DNA from 3 places in the Pseudomonas sp. NPDC090203 genome. Region 3 is predicted to be linked to each of the others. Evidence: predicted binding sites of a transcription regulator. Region 3 holds the regulator's gene; each other region holds the start of a gene.

Region 1 (2,266 bases), on a different contig from region 3:
AGCGCTATTTCGATCAGAAGACGCCGGGGCGCTGGACGGTGAAGGCGCCGATCAAGAATCGTGTGGAGTTTCGTTCCTTCAATCTGCTGGACAGCTATGCGGCGTTGGGCAAGTTCGACATTGTGTTCTGCCGCAACGTGCTGATCTATTTTTCGGCTGAGGTGAAGAAGGACATTCTGTTGCGTATTCATGCGACGTTGAAGCCAGGCGGGTATCTGTTCCTGGGGGCGTCGGAGGCGTTGAACGGATTGCCGGATCATTATCAGATGGTGCAGTGCAGTCCGGGGATCATTTATCAGGCCAAGTAGGGCTGGTGGGTGATTTGACTGGTTGCTTGAAACCCGGCGATGGTGGCCGGGTTTTTTGTTGATCGTTCCCACGCCTGTGCCGTTGATCGTTCCCACGCTCTGCGTGGGAATGCAGTGGGCGACGCTCCGCGTCGTTGGCGGACTTTGGTATCGGGTGTTGATCCGTTTTCGCGGTGGTCCGGATTTTGGGTTTCGCCCCTTACGGGCGACTGACTTTCCTTACGGGGAAAGTAAGCAAAGCCATTGCTCCTGGCTGGGGTCCTCCTTCGTCGGACTTCCCTCGACTCCGGCGCCGTTCCGGGGGCACGCTGTGATGGGCCGTCCCTGGCCCGCACAGCTTTCGCGGCTTCCTGCCGCTCATCCCCCTGCACGACGCCTGCGCTCGGCCTGGCGCCTTGACGTCGCGTTCGGCGTCGTCTGTGCCATCGCGCATGAAGATCAAAATCAAAATCTAAAACACACCACCGTCCCGTAGCAGCACGGCTTGCCGGCGGGGACGTCCTCAAGATCGCCGACGCCGGCAAGCCGGACTGCTACGGGGTGTGGTGTCAGTTTCTGTAGGAGCGCGCTTGCCCGCGACGTGGGCCTCAAGATCGCTCCCGCCGGCAAGCCGTGCTGCTACGGGAGGCATGCGGTATCCGTCGGCAAACGGCAAAAAAACGACACAACCCTTGCCGCTTTGCCTTCTTCCTGCGGAAATCGTTTGCCGCTTTTCTGGCATCGCCCATTGCCACTTGCCTCGAACCCCAGCAAACGCGGCCATTTCGCAACTTGGCACGCCGCTTGCTCTAAGACCTGCAGTCACGAACATCTGGTCAACCGATAAAGGTTCCCGACATGAGCATCAGCTTCGACAAGGCACTGGGCATTCACGAGAAAGCGCTGAACTTCCGCGCTCAACGTGCAGAAGTGCTGGCCAACAACATCACCAACGCCGACACGCCTAACTACAAGGCGCGCGACCTGGACTTTTCCAAGGTGCTGGCCGCCGAAAGCGACAAGGCCAACAACGGTACTTTCGCCCTGAACATGACCAACAACCGTCATATCGAGGCCGAAGGCATGAGCACCGGCGATGCGAGCCTGTTGTATCGCACGCCGTCGCAGCCGTCGCTGGACCAGAACACCGTCGATTCCCAGGTCGAGAACGCCAACTACGCCGAGAACGCGATTGGCTTTCAGGCCAGTTTCACTTTGCTCAACAGTAAGTTCAAAGGGCTGGTAGCAGCCCTGCGCGGAGAGTAATTCATGTCTCTATCCAGTGTTTTCAATATTGCCGGTAGTGGCATGAGTGCCCAGAACACTCGCCTGAACACCGTCGCCAGTAACATCGCCAACGCCGAGACCGTGTCGTCCAGCCTGGACAAGACCTACCGTGCCCGTCACCCGGTCTTCTCCACCGTGTTCCAGAGCCAGGAAGCCGGCGGCAGCGCTTCGCTGTTCGAAGAGCAGGGCCAGGCCGGTACCGGCGTGCAGGTGTCCGGGATCGTCGAGGACGCTTCCAACCTGGAAGCCCGCTACGAGCCAAATCACCCGGCTGCCGACAAGAACGGTTACGTCTACTACCCGAACGTCAACGTCGTCAACGAAATGGCTGACATGATCTCGGCGAGTCGCTCGTTCCAGACTAACGCGGAAGTCATGAACACCGCCAAAACAATGATGCAGAAGGTCCTGACCCTGGGTCAGTGATAAGGGGCGCATGCGATGACCGTTACCAACGACACGACCACCAGCGACTACCTCAAGTCGCTCCAGTCGGCCACTTCCGGCAAGACTGGCGACAGCACCACCGGTTCCAGCACCCTGGGCAAGGATTCGTTCCTGCAATTGCTGGTCACCCAGATGCAGAACCAGAACCCGCTCGATCCACAGGACAACAGCGAATTCGTGGCCCAGCTGGCGCAGTTCTCAAGTCTTGAAACCATGCAGAACCTGAGCACCTCGGTCGACGCCAT
Region 2 (2,266 bases), on a different contig from region 3:
AGTCGGCGGTCTGGATGTTGCCGATCACCTGTGGCGTGGCAGTGGCAGCCGAAGTGGTCACCGACACGGTGCCGTCTTCGCCGACGGTGAAGGTCTGCGAGTCCTGGGGCACGACAATCGCAGGCTCCAGCGCGTAACCGTTGGCGGTCACGATCTGGCCGTTCTGGTCCAGGTGGAAAGTACCATCGCGGGTGTAGGCCACGGTGCCGTCCGGTTGACGGATCTGGAAGAAGCCACGGCCGTTGATTGCCATGTCCAGCGGCTGGTTGGTGGTCTGAAGGCTGCCGGCTGTGAAGTTCTTCTGGGTGCCGACGATGCGCACACCGGTACCCAGCTGCAGGCCCGATGGCAGCTCGCTGTCCTGGGTGGACTGAGCACCTGGCTGACGCTTGATCTGATAGAGCAGGTCCTGGAATTCGGCGCGATCACTCTTGAAGCCAGTGGTCGAGACGTTGGCCAGGTTGTTCGAAATGGTCGTCAGGTTCATGTCCTGAGCGGCCAGGCCGGTTTTAGCGACGTAAAGTGCCGGAAGCATGTATTGAATCTCCTCGAGCGCCTGATTATCGGCGCAAGCTGTCAGTCATTAGCCCATTTGCAAGACGCGAGCCATCGACTCGTCGTCCTGCTCAGCGGTCTTCATCATCTTGATATGCAGTTCGAACTGGCGGGACAGCGCCAGCACCGAGGTCATTTCCTCGACGGCGTTGACGTTGCTCGACTGCAGGAAACCGGATTCGACCTGCACGTTGGCATCGGCTTGCGCCGGTTTGCCGTCTTTGGTGTGCATCAGGCCGTCGGGGCCTTTTTCCAGGTTGGCAAGGTCAGGCCGGACCAGCTTGATGCGGTCGATCTGCGCCATCACCTGCGGGCTCTCACCCAGGGACTGAACGCTGATCGTGCCGTCGGCGCCGATTTCGATCTGCTGCTGTGGCGGCACGGCAATCGGCCCGCTGTTGCCCATGACCGGCAAACCATTGCCATCACGCAACACGCCGAGGGCGTCGATATTCATGCTGGAGGTGCGGGTGTAGGCTTCGCCGCCATCGGGTGTCTGGACCGCCATCCAGCCGTCGCCCTTGACGGCAACGTCCAGTTCGCGACCGGTGTCGATCATCGAACCCTGGCTGAAGTCAGTGCCCGGGCGCTCGCTCATGGCATAGGCGCGAGACGGGTTGACCTCGCCAAATACCGGCATCGAGCGGGCCTGTTCCAGGTCGCGCTGGAACCCGTTGGTCGAGACGTTCGCCAGGTTGTTGGCATGGGCCTTTTGCGCGATGGCGTTTTCCGACGCACCGCTCATGGCCACGTAAAGCAACTTGTCCACAGTCTTCCTCCTCCGACAGACGCTTGCCGCCTGTAGCTGTACTGAGCAGGTCATAGCAATGATCGCGCCAGTTTTTCAGAAGAGATACAAATGGCTGATTTCCCAGTGATTGCGGGCGCAAATCGGACCGGGTCGGCAGCGGTGATTTGATCGGCGACGGCGGACCGCCACTTTCGATAGAATCGCCACAGCCTGCGCGCCAAAAAAATTTCGCGCAGGGAGCGATAATTGCAGTGCCTGGGTTATCGAGCCTTTTGCCAACAGGAAATTGTCATGCGCTTGCCGCTCACCTTCACCCTCCTCCTCGCCTTCACCACCCTGGCCGTCGCGGCGCCAGCGCCTTATTACCTGTGGCAAGGCAAGACCAAGACCGTCTGCGCCCAGACCAGCCCCGGCAAAGGCTGGACCCGCATCAGCGGCGCGTTCGTGAGGTCTGATTGTTCGATCTGAATGACGATAATTCACCCCTAGCAGCACGGCTTGCCGGCGACGGCGGTGTGTCAGGTACGGTGATGCCGAACCCATTGACGCCATCGCGGGCAAGCGCGCTCCTACAGGTGGCGGCGTGCGCGTGATTCGATTTCAACGCCGGCACCGTAGCAGTCCGGCTTGCCGGCGACCGCGGTGTGTCAGTCAAAGCCGTGGTCACTGACACACCGTCATCGCGAGCAAGCTCACTCCTACAGGATTGGGGGGTACCTGATTTGATTCCACCACGGAACCGTGTAGGAGCGCGCGTGCCCGCGACGGCGGTGTGTCAGGTACGGTGATGCCGAATGTGCTGACGCCATCGCGGGCAAGCGCGCTCCTACAGGTGCGGTGCAGGGATCAAGTCGCGCGAATCAGGGTCTGCATGAGTTCAGCTTCGGTCGACAGGCTTTTGGAATTGGCCTGGTAGGCGGTCTGGGCCTGGATCAGTTCCACCAACTCCCGGGACATGTC
Region 3 (2,266 bases):
CTGATTGCAGAAGGTGACGCTGAAACCATCCTGGCCAACCAGTTGGTCAAGGAAGTGTATCTCGGCCACGAGTTCCGCCTGTAAACAGGGGGCTGACAAGGGGTTGGCCGGCGACCGCTGCATGCGCCTCATCGCCAACCCCGGATTAATTGTCGCCACACCCTAGGCAAACACTTCGGTTTCAGGCATATAATTTGCTTAATTTGGCGCCCCGGCGCCCAGTAGTGGATGGCGCGGATGCGCCGGCGAATAAGGTGTTAAGCCCCTGCCATGAAACCTTCGCTAGTCTTGAGAATGGGCCAGCAGCTGACGATGACACCGCAGCTGCAACAGGCCATCCGCTTGCTCCAATTGTCCACGCTGGATCTCCAACAGGAAATCCAGGAGGCACTGGAGTCCAACCCCATGCTGGAACGCCAGGAAGAAGGCGACGACTTCGATAATGCCGACCCGATGGCCGACAACATCGAAAACAAGCCCAACGCCGACGTTCAGGAACCGACCTACCAGGAATCCGCCCCCACCGTCGACAATCTCGAAGACGGCGAGTGGAGCGAGAGCGAGCGCATCCCCAACGAACTGCCGGTCGACACCGCCTGGGAAGACATCTACCAGACCAGCGCCAGCAGCCTGCCCAGCAACGACGATGACGAGTGGGACTTCACCACCCGCACCTCGGTCGGCGAAAGCCTGCAAAGCCATCTGCTGTGGCAACTGAACCTGGCGCCGATGTCCGACACTGACCGCCTGATCGCCGTCACGCTGATCGACTGCATCAACAACCAGGGCTACCTGGACGAGTCCCTGGAAGAGCTGCTCGACGCGTTCGACCCGGAACTGGACATCGAGCTGGACGAAATCGAAGCCGTCCTGCACCGCATTCAACAGTTCGAGCCCGCCGGCATCGGCGCCCGCACCCTGAGCGAATGCCTGCTGCTGCAATTGCGCCAGTTGCCTGCCAAAACCCCGTGGCTGGCCGAAGCCCAGCGCCTGGTCAGTGACTACATCGACTTGCTGGGCAGCCGCGACTACTCGCAACTGATGCGCCGCATGAAGCTCAAGGAAGATGACCTGCGCCAGGTCATCGAACTGGTCCAGAGCCTCAACCCGCGTCCTGGCTCGCAGATCGAATCCAGCGAAGCCGAGTACGTGGTGCCCGACGTGATCGTGCGCAAGGACAACGAGCGCTGGCTGGTGGAGCTGAACCAGGAAGCCGTGCCGCGCCTGCGAGTGAACCCGCAGTACGCAGGTTTCGTGCGTCGTGCCGACACCAGCGCCGACAACACCTTCATGCGCAACCAGTTGCAGGAAGCGCGCTGGTTCATCAAGAGCCTGCAAAGCCGCAATGAAACCCTGATGAAAGTCGCGACCCAGATCGTCGAGCACCAGCGCGGCTTCCTGGAGTACGGCGACGAGGCGATGAAGCCGTTGGTCCTGCACGACATCGCCGAGGCGGTGGGCATGCACGAATCGACGATCTCGCGGGTCACCACGCAAAAGTTCATGCACACGCCTCGCGGCATTTACGAACTGAAGTACTTCTTCTCCAGCCACGTGAGCACCTCCGAGGGCGGTGAATGCTCGTCCACGGCCATTCGCGCGATCATCAAGAAACTGGTTGCCGCGGAAAATCAGAAAAAGCCGTTGAGTGACAGCAAGATCGCTGGTTTACTGGAGGCACAAGGCATCCAAGTGGCCCGTCGCACAGTCGCCAAGTATCGCGAATCCTTAGGGATAGCCCCTTCGAGCGAGCGCAAGCGACTGATGTAAAGGCAGGCTCTGTACGAAATGTTTTAAGACGTAGGTAAGGCAAGGCTGTTTTCAGCGCAGCATGACCGGGTCTCAAGACTTTTCTTACTAGAACCTAGAGGTCACGAGCCACAGCGTTCCAGTGGCAGGTACTCAGCCTGCCTCTTAATGCACTGGCAACGAAGGAGAAGCTGTATGCAAGTCAACATCAGTGGACACCAACTGGAAGTGACCAAGCCCCTGCGCGAGTACATCGAGCTGAAGCTGAAAAAGCTCGAAGGGCACTTTGACAAGATTACCAACGTGCAGGTGACGATGGCCGTCGAGAAACTCAAACAGAAGATCGAGGCCACCCTGCATATCCACGGTGGAGAGGTCGTAGCCAATGCGGAGCATGATGACATGTACGCGGCAATCGACCTGCTCACTGACAAGCTGGACAGACAACTGCTCAAACATAAGGAAAAGCAGCAAAGCATCCTCAAAGGTGCGGCCGCTCGCTGACGCTCCCCCTCCA

The links. The regulator sigma-54, encoded in region 3, starts transcription at its own class of promoters, with help from an activator protein. The targets are predictions, from matches to a motif close to ANTGGCATNNANNTTGCTNT.
Region 1: the regulator sigma-54 is predicted to act here: its motif matches at 1,079-1,098, upstream of flgB (flagellar basal body rod protein FlgB).
Region 2: the regulator sigma-54 is predicted to act here: its motif matches at 1,377-1,396, upstream of ACIPO9_RS13395 (flagellar basal body rod protein FlgF).

What each region holds. Positions count from the first base shown of each region.
Region 1 is NZ_JBIVCV010000006.1:364,549-366,814, reverse strand. It holds gene cheR (protein-glutamate O-methyltransferase CheR) at 1-308, shown strand, start outside; gene flgB (flagellar basal body rod protein FlgB) at 1,146-1,553, shown strand; gene flgC (flagellar basal body rod protein FlgC) at 1,557-2,000, shown strand; gene ACIPO9_RS13415 (flagellar hook assembly protein FlgD) at 2,016-2,266, shown strand, end outside.
Region 2 is NZ_JBIVCV010000006.1:358,535-360,800, forward strand. It holds gene flgG (flagellar basal-body rod protein FlgG) at 1-535, opposite strand, end outside; gene ACIPO9_RS13395 (flagellar basal body rod protein FlgF) at 584-1,324, opposite strand; gene ACIPO9_RS13400 (hypothetical protein) at 1,598-1,774, shown strand; gene ACIPO9_RS13405 (flagellar hook protein FlgE) at 2,153-2,266, opposite strand, start outside.
Region 3 is NZ_JBIVCV010000007.1:223,892-226,157, forward strand. It holds gene lptB (LPS export ABC transporter ATP-binding protein) at 1-84, shown strand, start outside; gene ACIPO9_RS14510 (RNA polymerase factor sigma-54) at 271-1,770, shown strand; gene hpf (ribosome hibernation-promoting factor, HPF/YfiA family) at 1,945-2,253, shown strand; gene ptsN (PTS IIA-like nitrogen regulatory protein PtsN) at 2,266-2,266, shown strand, end outside.